3 regions of the Arthrobacter sp. Ld5 genome follow, and region 2 is predicted to be linked to each of the others. Evidence: riboswitches for the same ligand, from Rfam matches in the RefSeq annotation. Region 2 holds a riboswitch; each other region holds the start of a gene.
What was found. Region 2 has a riboswitch for S-adenosylmethionine ahead of ACSGDB_RS09010 (ABC transporter substrate-binding protein). Riboswitches for the same ligand answer to the same signal wherever they lie in the genome.
Positions count from the first base shown of each region.

Region 1 (4,014 bases), on a different contig from region 2:
CCTACCAGTTCAAGATCCTCGTCAACGGGTCGTGGGAGGAGAACTACGGCCGTTTCGGGACCCGTGACGGCGCCAACCACGAGCTGCACCTGATCTCCGACACCACGGTGACGTTCCGGTTCGACTACGACACCAAGGACATCCGGACCTCCTAGTCCCGGATCGGGCCTTGGTCCGTCGGCTCCGGCCCCGTCTGCTGCCTCCGGGTGGCGGGCGGGGCCGTCGTCGTTCCCGGGGCTCCTTCCCCGATGTCGTCGTGCACGGCTCTGCCCCGGAGATGCTGCGCCTTCGTGCACGGGTTCGCGCCCCGCAACTGCGTGTCGGGCCGGGACACGCCGCCTGCCACGCCTCGGACCGGGGAAAGGCGGCAACGAGGGCGCAGCCGACGGGTTGGTGTGCTGCAGCCTTCGCTCAAGTTTCCCCAAGGACTGGCGACACTCCCCGACTCCGCACCGTCGGCACAGCAGGATGGGACGGAGATCAGTCGGTCGGGGGAAGTGCGGGGCATATATGGGGGCAATGGATCGCGAGTGGTTCCACGAGGGTCGCGACGCGCGGATGAAGGCTGTTCAGCGGTCGCCGTCGGGCAGGATCCCGCAGTGGGCGCTCGATGACGCCCTCGGCACGCCCTCCGCTCCCCCGCCCTGGCGGGCCGCCCCGACCTACGGACCGCCGCCTTCCAGGCGGGCCCCGCGGGCCGGATATGTCAGGACGCGCACGACGCCGATTCGCAAGCGACGGAACCGACGGGTCGGCACCGTCGCAGGTTTGGTCCTGATCGCCGCCCTGTATGCGACGCCGTCGCTGTTCGACCGCTTCGTCCTGCCGGTCGCGCTCCCCTACCTGCCCGGCGCTGACGTGCCGCCGCGCGGCGTCGAGGCCGGCGATGCACCGCTCGGGACGCCGCCGCCGGCACCGGCGTCGACGGCGTTCTCGCTGATGGAGTCGCCCGTCGAGGAGCAGGAGTGGGTGGCGTACGACCCGTGCCGGCCCGTGCACTACGTGGTCCGGCCGGACAGTGCCCCGGTCGGGTCCGAGGGGCTGGTGCAGGAGGCCGTCGCTGCGGTGTCCGCCGCCACCGGGCTGCAGTTCATCGACGACGGCGCGACCACGGAGGCGCCGAGCGAGGACCGCGACCTGTACCAACCGGAGCTCTACGGGAAGACCTGGGTGCCGGTACTGATCACCTGGACCAGCGAGGCCGAGATTCCAAGACTCGCCGGCGACATCGCGGGGCTGGGCGGCAGCGACTACGCCCAGACGCCCGGGCAGCCGCTGGTATACGTGGGTGGGCAGGTGCAACTCGATGCGCCGGACGCCGTCGAGTCGCTCCGCTACCCGGACGGGCGCGCGTACCTGAGGGCGACGATCATGCACGAACTCGCACACGTGGTCGGACTCGACCATGTGGATGACCCCGGCCAACTGATGTACGAGCAGAACGTGGGACGGGTCTCGTTCGGTGAGGGCGATCTTGCCGGACTCGCACTCCTCGGCTCAGGACCGTGCGCGCCCGGACTCTAGCGCGTGGCGATCCTGATCGACGGAGGATCACGAGGCACACGTGCCACACATGTTCCAGAGGAAGCGCATCTCACGCGCGGAAATTTGCTAAACAACCGAGGAAAAGCCCGCCGCACCCCGCCGACGACGTAAATTAGGCAGATGAGCAATGATGCCCTCCCGACAGCCGTCCGACCGTTCGACCCGGACGGCGGCAGCGAACAGTCTGCCGAGGCACTCGAGGCGCTCATTGCCACGGTCGAGAGGGAAGTCGCCGAACTCCAGTTCACCCGCTTCACGAACGACGACGCCGTCGCGCTGGGGCAGTTGATCGTCCAGCTGGGTGCAGGACGCAACCTGCCGATAGCCGTGTGCATCCGACGTCCGGACCACATCCTCTTCCGGGCTGCGCTCGACGGGACCACCCCGGACAACGACTACTGGCTCGACGCGAAGAGCCGGACGGCCGAACGCTACCTGGTTCCCTCGCTGCTCGTCGGCCTGCGCGGGCGCCGGAACGGCGGGCGGGTGGAGGACGATCCCCTGTTCGATACGACGCAGTTCGCGGCACATGGCGGCTCCTTCCCGCTCTACATCCAGGGCGTGGGGCCGGTCGCGACGGTCACCGTCTCCGGCCTTCCGCAGCTCGAGGACCACAAGCTCGTCGTCGAGGCGCTCCGGACCTTCCACGCGGCCGCCGGCCTGTAGCTCGCCGGGCGCCGTCGTGCCGTCAGGGCATGCCCCGCATATCCCCGGGTGACGCCGCGTGACCGAATGTGACGGGCGCCGCTGGCGGACCGGCGTCCCCGTGCGCTTAGCTGGAGCCGTAACCATCCCGAGCGGCCGAGAGACCTGGATCGACGACGCCGCAGCAACCTCCCCCGCGTAGCAACGGGGAACGGTGCTACTGCCAGGACCGATGGAGAAGCTACACGCTTTCGTTGGTCGGCCCGTGCGTGCTCCTCCACGCCCGGGTAACCGCTGGCGACCCTGTATCAGCCCTCCATCGGGCGATGATTCAGGAGCCCCGTGTGAGAACAGCAAGCACCAGCACACCCCCACCCACCCGCCGATCCACACCCCGCGGCGTCGTCCTGCTCGCCGCGGCGGCGGCAGTGGCACTCACCGCCAGCGGCTGCGGAGGGACGGCGGCCGCGAGCGAGGACGACACCTTCGTCTTCGCCACCGGCAAGGACATCTCCTGCCTCGATCCCCACGTCAACGGGGACATGCCACAGGCGTCCATCGCCGCGAACTACCTTGACTCCCTGGTCTCGCAGGACAAGGAGGGCCGGATCCACCCGTGGCTGGCCACGGACTGGTCGGTGTCCGACGACGGCCTCACCTACACCTTCACGATGCGCGACGACGTCCACTTCACCGACGGCACCCGGCTCACCGCGGAGGCAGTCAAGGCCAACCTCGACCACATGGTCGACCCGGATACGCAGTCGGGGACGGCCGGCGGCTACCTCAAGCCCTATGTCGGTACGGAGGTCGTGGACGAGACCACGGCCGTCGTCACCCTCAACCGCCCGTACGCGGCGTTCCTCGAGGTGCTCGCGCAGCCCTTCCTCGGCATCGAATCGCCGGAGGCGCTCGAACGCCCGCAGGCCGAGAACTGCAACGCACCCGTGGGGACCGGCCCCTACAAGATCGTCGACTACGTACCGCAGTCCAGGGTCAGCCTCGTCCGTAACGAGGACTACAACTCAGCCCCGCCCTACGCGCAGCACCAGGGTCCGGCGCACATCGAGAAGATCGAGTGGCGGATCGTCCCGGAGGACTCCACGCGTTACGGGCTGCTCCGGGCCGGCCAGGTGGACGCCCTGGACCTCATGCCGTCCGTCCACTTCGACGAGGCGGAGGCCGACCCGCACGTGGAGCTCATCCTGCAGGACCGGCCCGGCAACCCGACGAACCTGATCCTCAACACGACGCGCGCACCGTTCGACGATCTCGCGGTCAGGAAGGCGTTCCTGCACAGCGCCTACCTCGACGCCGGCATCGACAGCGTCTACTTCGGCACGGTGACCCGAGCCGGCGGACCGCTGAGCTCCACCACGGGGTTCTACTCCCCCGACTTCGAGCACGTCTACGATCCGGACCCGGAGAAGGCCGCACGTCTCCTGGACGGGGCCGGCTGGACGGAGCGCGACGACGAGGGCTTCCGCATCAAGGACGGCGAGCGCCTGACCGTTCACTTCCCCTACACACCGGGCGCGTGGCCCACCGCGCATCAGGCGCTCGTGACGCAGATCCAGGCGACGGCGAAGAAGGCCGGTTTCGAGGTGCTCATCGAGAACGGCGACGGTGCAACCGTCAGCGAACTCGGCAACACCTTCGACTACGACCTCCGCGCCGACTACTGGAACACCAACACGGCCGACGTCCTGAGAATCGTCTTCTCCTCCGAGTACACCGAATCGGCGGGTTTCGTGCCCAACGGATCCGGTTTCCGCAACCCCGAGCTCGATGGCATCCTCAACGACGCCCTCGCCACCGACGACC
Region 1 covers NZ_JBPKBO010000003.1:94,501-98,514, forward strand. The annotation lists gene ACSGDB_RS01745 (pullulanase X25 domain-containing protein) at 1-155, shown strand, start outside; gene ACSGDB_RS01750 (matrixin family metalloprotease) at 769-1,524, shown strand; gene ACSGDB_RS01755 (heme-degrading domain-containing protein) at 1,666-2,211, shown strand; SAM riboswitch class I at 2,331-2,429, shown strand; gene ACSGDB_RS01760 (ABC transporter substrate-binding protein) at 2,535-4,014, shown strand, end outside.
Region 1: another riboswitch for S-adenosylmethionine. It lies ahead of ACSGDB_RS01760 (ABC transporter substrate-binding protein); the one in region 2 lies ahead of ACSGDB_RS09010 (ABC transporter substrate-binding protein).

Region 2 (4,014 bases):
GGCGCGTCCCGGACCCTCCCCTGTCGGCGGGCGAGACCGCCGTCTACGTGGGCATCGGCGAGCGCTTCGCCGGGGTCATCGTGCTGCGGGACGCCCTGCGCAGCGCCGCGCCGGCCACGGTCCGCTCGCTCGTCGCCCTCGGCGTGCGGGAGGTGCTCATGCTCACGGGCGACGTCGAAGCCACCGCACGCCACATCGCACGGGAAGCGGGTCTCACGACGATCCACCACGATTGCCTGCCGGCGGACAAGGTGGAGATCGTCAGGCACCTCTCCGAGCGCCCCGTCGTCATGGTGGGCGACGGCGTCAACGACGCCCCGGTCCTCGCCGCCGCGGATGTAGGCATCGCCATGGGGGCGAGGGGATCGACGGCGGCCAGCGAATCGGCGGAGGTGGTCATCACGGTCGACGACCTCGCGAAGGTCACGGAAGCCGTGCTCATCGGGAGGCGGACGCTGCGCATAGCGTTGCAGAGCATCTGGATCGGTATCGGGCTGAGTCTCGTACTGATGATCGGCGCGGCGCTGGGGTTCGTCCCCCCGCTGGCCGGCGCGTTCGGACAGGAGGCCATCGATCTGCTGACGATCCTCTACGCCCTGCGCGCGGCGGGTGCCCCGCGGTCGGGCGTCCGCGCCCCCATCGACGTCGGGCAGTCCGCACGCACGTAGCCGCACCGGCACCGCAGTCACATTACTTCTTGTTGACCGAAGCACCCGACGGCATGCCTATAGTTGTTCCAGCTTCAAGAGATGCGGCCGCCAAGCTCCGACTAGGCCGCGCACCAACCCCATGTTCGTGGGTGGTTCGGATGACGAAGCGGCCTTCGCCTTGGCACACAGTGCTGGTCCGGCGGGGGCAAGAGCACATCGAGAGGCCACATCGTGAGCTGCACCGCACACCGCACCTTCCCCTGACAGGCACGCGCGTCGACGCGATTCCTGCGCATTTCCCTCTTCCCTGACCTTCGCCCGCCGTCGGGCCGGATCCTCCCTAGGAATACCCATGAACGCATCCGTACTACCCCCTGCCCGGAATCGACCGCATGGCCGCCGATTCCCAGCACTGTCCGTCGTCGCCCTCGCGGCACTGCTCAGCGGTTGCGGGGGCGCGGCCGTCTCCCCGGTGGAGGCCGGCGGCGAGCCGGTGACCGGCGGCGTGCTCGACGTGTCGATCTCGGCCGAGCCCGGCTGCCTCGACGGGCACGGCATCTCGGCGACCCAGCAGCAGTTCCTGGGGCGCCTGGTCTACGACAACGTGGTGACCCTCGACGAGAACGGGGAGATCGCGCCGTATCTCGCCGAGTCCTGGGAGATCTCGGAGGACGGCAGGACCTACACCTTCCACCTCCGGGAGGGTGTCACGTTCAGTGACGGCTCACCCTGGAACGCGGAGGTCCTCGGCCAGAATTTCGAGCACATGAGGGACCCCGCCACGAAGTCGCCCCTCGCCGCCGCGTACATCGCCCCGTACGTGGACGGCACGGTCATCGACGAGTACACCTTCGAGGCGCACCTCGCCCACCCCTACACGCCGTTCCTCTACACGCTCGCGCAGTCCTGGCTCGGCATGACGTCGGGCAAGGCGATCACCGAGTCGCCGGAGACGCTGTGCCAGGAGCCGATTGGCACCGGTCCCTTCACCGTCGCCGAGTACAAGCCCGGCCAGAGCATCAGCTACACCAAGCGGGAGGGCTACGACTGGGCGCCGGAGTGGCTGGACGGCGACGGCGAGGCGCACCTCGACGGCGTCGAGGTGACCCTCGTCAGCGAACCCGTCATCCGCCACCAGTCGCTCGTCTCGGGGCAGTACGACCTGACGGAGAACCTCGCTCCGCAGAACGCGGCCGCCGTCCAGGCGGACCCGCGCTTCACCTACCGGAACCTCCCCCGTACCGGCAGCCCCTACATGCTGGGCTTCAACCTCGACCGGGCGCCGTTCGACGACCTCGCGGTCCGGCAGGCGTTCGCCGCTGCCGTGGACACGCAGGCCGTCACCGAAAGCCTCGGCTTCGGCACCTACACCCCCATCGACGGGTACCTGTCGAAGGAGAGCAAGTACTACGACCCGTCGGTCGAGGGCGTCCTGACTCACGACCCCGAGCGGGCCGCCCGCCTCCTCGACGAGGCCGGCTGGACCGGCCGCGACGACGAGGGCTTCCGCACCCGGGACGGACAACGACTCACGGTCGAGGTGCCCACGGTGGAGAGCTCCACGCCGAGCCCGCTGCTCGTGCAGCTGCAGGGCGAGGCCCGGAAGGTCGGCTTCGACCTCCGGATCATCCAGCTCCCCCAGGCCCAGCTCACGGAGCTGCGCTACGCCGGCGACTACGACGCCCTGGCCGGGGTATGGCACACCAACACCACCGACGTCCTGTTCATCCGCTACCACTCCTCGGAGATCACGGGAGAGCGGATCGGCCAGAACTCGTCGTACGTGGACGACCCCGAGCTCGACGCGCTGCTCTCCGCTGCCCGCGAGGCCGGTGACGGGCCCGCGGTCGGGGAGGCGTACTCGAAGGCACAGCACCGCCTGCTCGAACTCGTTCCCGGCCTGCCGCTCTACGAGAACCCGAGCCAGTTCGCCTACGCGAACACGCTGCACGACGTGGCCGTGGACACCTCCCACCCGGTGCCCGTGCTCACCTACGCATGGAAGGCCGAGTAGATGGCCGTGCTCCGACGGGTGCTCATGCGGCTCGCTGTCGGTCTCGGCGTCCTCTGGGGGGCTGCGACCCTGACGTTCGTCGCGGTCCACCTGATCCCCGGCGACACGGCGCTGCTGATCCTCGGCGGACCCGACGCACGGCCCACCGCCGAGACGCTCGCGCAGGTCCGTGCCGACTACCTCCTGGACCAGCCCTTTCCCGTCCAGTACGGCAGCTACCTCGGGAACCTCCTCCAGGGCGACCTCGGCCAGTCCTACCGGCTGCGCCTGCCCGTCACGGAGGCCATCGGGCAGCAGATCGGGGCGACGGCGGCGCTCGCCGCCGCCGCCGTCGCCGTCGCCCTGCCACTGACGGTCGCGGTGGCGATCCTGTCCGCGCAGCGGGCCGCCTGGATCCGGTCGATCGTCTCCGGCATCGAGGTGGTCCTCGCCGCGACGCCGACCTTCATCATCGGCTTCGCGCTGCTCATCACCTTCTCGTTCACGCTGCACTGGTTCCCGATCGGCGGGAACGAGGGGCCCGCCGCACTCATCCTTCCCGCCCTCACCCTCGCCCTCGCGATCTTCGGGACGCTCTCGCAGGTCCTGCGGAACGAACTCGAGGACGTCCTGGAGCAGCCGTTCATCCTCACGGCCCGCTCGCGCGGCATGCGCGAGTTCCCGGTCCGGATCCGCCACGCCCTCCGCCACGCGGCCATCCCCGTGATGACCATGTCCGGGTTCGTCGTCGCCGCCCTGCTCGGCGGGTCGGTCGTCGTCGAGACCCTCTTCAGCCGACAGGGCATCGGATCCCTCACCCTGGCGTCGGTCTACAACAAGGACCTGCCCGTCATCATCGGGGTCGTGCTCCTCTCGGCGGCCGTCTACGTCGTCGTGAACCTCGTCCTCGACCTCCTGTACACACTCATCGACCCGAAAGTGGTGACCGCATGAGCATCGCCCCGCCCGTCGTTCCCTCCGCCGTCGCCCCGGCGGCCGGGCTCCCTGTGCAATCCGCACCACCGGACGGGACGCAGCGGCGGCACCGCCGCCGGCGGGTGCGTCCGGCCGTCCTGCTGGCCTCCCTGTTCCTCCTGTGGCTGGCGGCGGCGGTCCTGGGCCCGGGCCTGCTCGCCCCGGCCGACCCGTACGCCGTGGACCCGGCCAGGAGCTTCGAGGCGCCCGGCGCCTCGGCCTGGTTCGGCACCGATGACTCCGGCGCCGACAACTACACGCGGATCGTCCACGGGGCGGCGACCTCGCTGTACATCGGTGTCGGAGCCACCACGATCGGCGTGGTCGGCGGAACGGCGATCGGCATCCTCGCGGGGCTCAATGGACGGCTGGTCGAGGCGTCGGTGATGCGGCTCC
Region 2 covers NZ_JBPKBO010000018.1:69,211-73,224, reverse strand. The annotation lists gene ACSGDB_RS09015 (heavy metal translocating P-type ATPase) at 1-668, shown strand, start outside; SAM riboswitch class IV at 741-868, shown strand; gene ACSGDB_RS09010 (ABC transporter substrate-binding protein) at 1,003-2,664, shown strand; gene ACSGDB_RS09005 (ABC transporter permease) at 2,665-3,597, shown strand; gene ACSGDB_RS09000 (ABC transporter permease) at 3,594-4,014, shown strand, end outside.

Region 3 (4,014 bases), on a different contig from region 2:
TCGTACTGGCGGACGTTCGCGGCGCAGGGCTGGTTCCTGGCCGGTGACGGCGCCCGGTACGACGACGACGGCGACACGTGGATCCTCGGCCGCGTCGACGACGTCATCAATGTCTCGGGCCACCGCCTGTCCACGATCGAGATCGAGTCGGCGCTCGTGGCCCATCCCCTCGTCACCGAGGCCGGCGCGTGCCCCGTCCCCGATCCCCTGACGGGTCACGCCATCGCGGCGTTCGTGGTGCTGGCTGCCGGCGCGGATCCGGACGGGGACGTCGCCTCGACGCTCCGCGCCCACGTCGCGGCCGCGATCGGGCCCATCGCGCGGCCGTCCGCGGTCGTCGTCGTCCCCGATGTGCCGAAGACGCGCTCCGGCAAGATCATGCGCCGCCTGCTGACGCAGCTCTACGAGGGCTCGGCGCTCGGTGACACCACGTCCCTGCAGAACGAGGGATGCATCCCGGGCATCCAGGACGTGCTGGCGCGCCGCTGACACGGTGGCCGGAGAGGCGTTAAAAGAAGGAAGCGGCAGGTGCCCCGTCCAAGCACCTGCCGCTTCCCGCGTGTGGTTCGTTCCGGTATTTAGCCAGCAACCCGGACGAAAGTGGCTCCCGGAAGATCCGAGAGGGGGTGCTGCATGGTGAGGTTCCCACCGTTCATGCCGCTGCTGATGACCTGGCCGCCGCCGGCGTAGATGGCGACGTGGCCGGCCGTGACGACGAGGTCACCCGGAGCCGGGGATCCGACCTGGGTGCCGTAGTTGAGGAACTGCGAGGGGCCGAGGTCGCCCACGGAGATCCCCGCGGCGCGCAGTGCCTTCTCGGCCAGGACGGTGCAGTCCTGGACGGCACCGGCGGCGAGCTGGGCCTGGGCGGAGGCGAGGATCGTACCGCCGACGCCGGAGGAGGAGGAAGCAACCGGGGTGATCTTGGCGGACAGCAGGTTCACGCTCGGTGCGGGAGCAGCGGGCGCGGCCGGGGCTACAGCCGCAGCCTGCTGGACCGGTGCCACAGGAGCAGCGGGAGCCACGAACGCGGCGGGGGCGGCCTGGGGGACGGCCACGGGCACGGACACGGTCCGGGCGGGAGCCGTCGCGGCGCCCGTCGGGATGGTGACGGTGTCGCCCGGGAAGATGATGGAGGAGACGGACAGGCCGTTCGCCGTGAGGACGGCGGTCAGGTCGGCGCCGTAGCGTGCCGAGATGGCGCCCAGGGTGTCGCCGGCGACGACGGTGTGCGTCGTGGAGGCGGCAGCGGGAGCAACGGGGGCTGCGACGGGAGCGACGGCGGCGGCCGGTGCTGCAACGGCGGCGGGGGCCGTCGTCGTGCTCTGCGTGGTGTACTCGCCGGCGTTGGCCGTGCCCACGGCGGTGAGGGCGAGGCCCGAGGTGACGGCGGCGATGGCGACGGGGCGGCCGACCGCGGTGGCGTGGGCCTTGGCGGCGCGGGACAGGCCCTGCAGCGCGAGATTGCTGTCGACGTCGGCACGGTGACGTGCGGAAGTGATGTTTCGTGACATGGTGTTGTACCTCTCCCATGCCTGCGGGGTGAGCTGTCGGGTTCGGATGGGAGTCACCCGGCCGCGCGCATCACCGATGGGTGATGCGGTGCGACTTAACCCCGAGGACGCCTGCAGGTTGCCCTGCGCGCCCGGTGGAACTGATGGTTCCCCCGTCCCTGCCTTCGTGGTTGCGAACGTGTCCCGGACGACGGCAGGGCTCGGCAATCCGTCCAGGAGCGCCCCACGGTCGCGGAGGCACTCGCCGACAATACCCAGCGCCTCGCCGATTTGTCACATTTGAGTAACGGGAGGTAGGGTGCGCTCACTCGCGCAGCGCCCGCCAGCGGCGGAGCGCCACGATCGTCCCCGCCGCGCTGAGCGCGAGCAGCACCGCCTGCTGCACGTGGAACCGTCCCAGGACCTCCGCTCCCGGGTCGCCGACGGCCACCAGGATGCTGCTCGCCAGCGTGAGCGTCAGGGCGGCGCCGACGCACCAGAGCGTCTGCCACAGCCTCCGGTCCTGCGCCCGGCTCGCCGATCTCCAATCCTCCATCCCTCCACCCTAGGCGCCGGCCGGAGCGCCCGCGCAGCCACGGCGGTCCGCAGCCCGCAAGGCCCACCTCATACGGGGACACATGGTTTGGTTCTGCGCCCGCCCGGTGTCAGACTCGACCCGACCATCCCGAGCGGCCGAGAGATCTGGCTCACTGACGCCGCAGCAACCCTGGCCTCCGCGTTCCCGCGGCGACATGAGGGTGCTACTGCCAGAACGATGGAGGAGACCATGAGCATCGCCACAGCCGCCTCCGGCCCCCACCCCGATGCCCGCTCCGCGCCCGCGGCATCCCGACCCAGCAAGGCAGGTGCCTGATGGCAGAACGTTCCTTCGGCTTCCGCACGCGTGCACTGCACGCCGGCGGCACTCCCGACGCCACCCACGGCGCCCGGGCGGTCCCGATCTACCAGACCACGTCCTTCGTGTTCAAGGACACCAACGACGCCGCGAACCTCTTCGCCCTGCAGAAGTACGGCAACATCTACTCGCGGATCGGCAACCCGACCGTCGCCGCGTTCGAGGAGCGCATCAGTTCCCTCGAGGGCGGGATCGGCGCGGTGGCGACGGCGTCCGGCATGAGCGCGGAGTTCATCACCTTCGCGGCGCTCTGCCAGGCCGGCGACCACATCGTGGCCGCATCCCAGCTGTACGGGGGAACGGTCACCCAGCTCGACGTCACACTGCGCCGCTTCGGCATCGAGACCACCTTCGTCCCCGGGACGGACCCCGCGGACTATGCGGCCGCCATCCGGGACAACACCAAGGCGGTCTACGCCGAGGTGATCGCGAACCCCTCGGGTGAGATCGCCGATCTGGCGGGCCTCGCGAAGGTCGCCCACGACGCCGGGATCCCGTTCATCGTGGACTCCACGCTGAGCACGCCCTACCTGGTGCGTCCCATCGAGCACGGCGCGGACATCGTCATCCACTCGGCCACCAAGTTCATCGGCGGGCACGGCACCACGCTCGGCGGCGTGATCGTGGAGAGCGGTCGCTTCGACTGGGGCAACGGGAAGTTCCCCATGATGACCGAACCCGTGCCCTCCTACGGCAACATCCAGTGGTGGGCGAACTTCGGGGAATACGGATTCCTGACGAAGCTGCGCACCGAACAGCTCCGCGACATCGGGCCCTCCCTCTCAGCGACGTCCGCCTTCCAGCTCCTCCAGGGGGTGGAGACCCTCGCGCAGCGCCTCGACGAACACCTCGAGAACGCGCAGGCCGTCGCGGAGTGGCTGCAGGCCGACCCGCGGGTGGAATACGTCAACTACGCCGGACTCCCCACCCACGCGCATCACGAACGGGCGAAGACCTACCTTCCCCAGGGGCCCGGATCCGTGTTCAGCTTCGGCATCAGGGGCGGCCGCAAGGCGGGCCAGAAGTTCATCGAGTCGCTGCAGCTCGCCTCGCACCTCGCGAACGTGGGCGACTCCCGCACCCTCGTGATCCACCCGGGCTCGACGACGCACCAGCAGCTCTCGGCCGAGCAGCTCGCCGCGGCGGGCGTGCCCGAGGACCTCGTGCGCATCTCCGTGGGACTGGAGGACCTCGAGGACATCCTCTGGGACCTGGACCAGGCCCTCGAGATCGCGGTGAACGCCTCCGACGACGCGTTCGAGGACCTGCCGCAGGAAGCGGCCGGGGAGACCGACGGCGACGCCTCGGCGACGCGGGCAGTGGGAGTGGGAGCATGAGCGGCACCGACAGCGTGGTCCCGGAACGGACCTGGGAAGGCCCGACGGCGCCCGAACGGCTGAACCTGCTGCGGTCCGCACGATCGGTGGCGATCGTCGGCGCCTCGGACAAGCCCTCGCGCGCGTCCTACTTCGTCGCGACCTACCTGCAGTCCTCCTCCCCCTACCGCCTGTACTTCGTGAACCCGGTGGCGAAGGAGATCCTCGGCCGGCCGGCCTACGCGTCGCTGAAGGACCTGCCCGAGGTGCCCGACGTCGTCGACGTGTT
Region 3 covers NZ_JBPKBO010000024.1:468,755-472,768, reverse strand. The annotation lists gene acs (acetate--CoA ligase) at 1-489, shown strand, start outside; gene ACSGDB_RS15275 (LysM peptidoglycan-binding domain-containing protein) at 579-1,514, opposite strand; cyclic di-AMP (ydaO/yuaA leader) riboswitch at 1,520-1,699, opposite strand; gene ACSGDB_RS15270 (hypothetical protein) at 1,819-2,049, opposite strand; SAM riboswitch class I at 2,171-2,275, shown strand; gene ACSGDB_RS15265 (O-acetylhomoserine aminocarboxypropyltransferase/cysteine synthase family protein) at 2,367-3,746, shown strand; gene ACSGDB_RS15260 (CoA-binding protein) at 3,743-4,014, shown strand, end outside.
Region 3: another riboswitch for S-adenosylmethionine. It lies ahead of ACSGDB_RS15265 (O-acetylhomoserine aminocarboxypropyltransferase/cysteine synthase family protein); the one in region 2 lies ahead of ACSGDB_RS09010 (ABC transporter substrate-binding protein).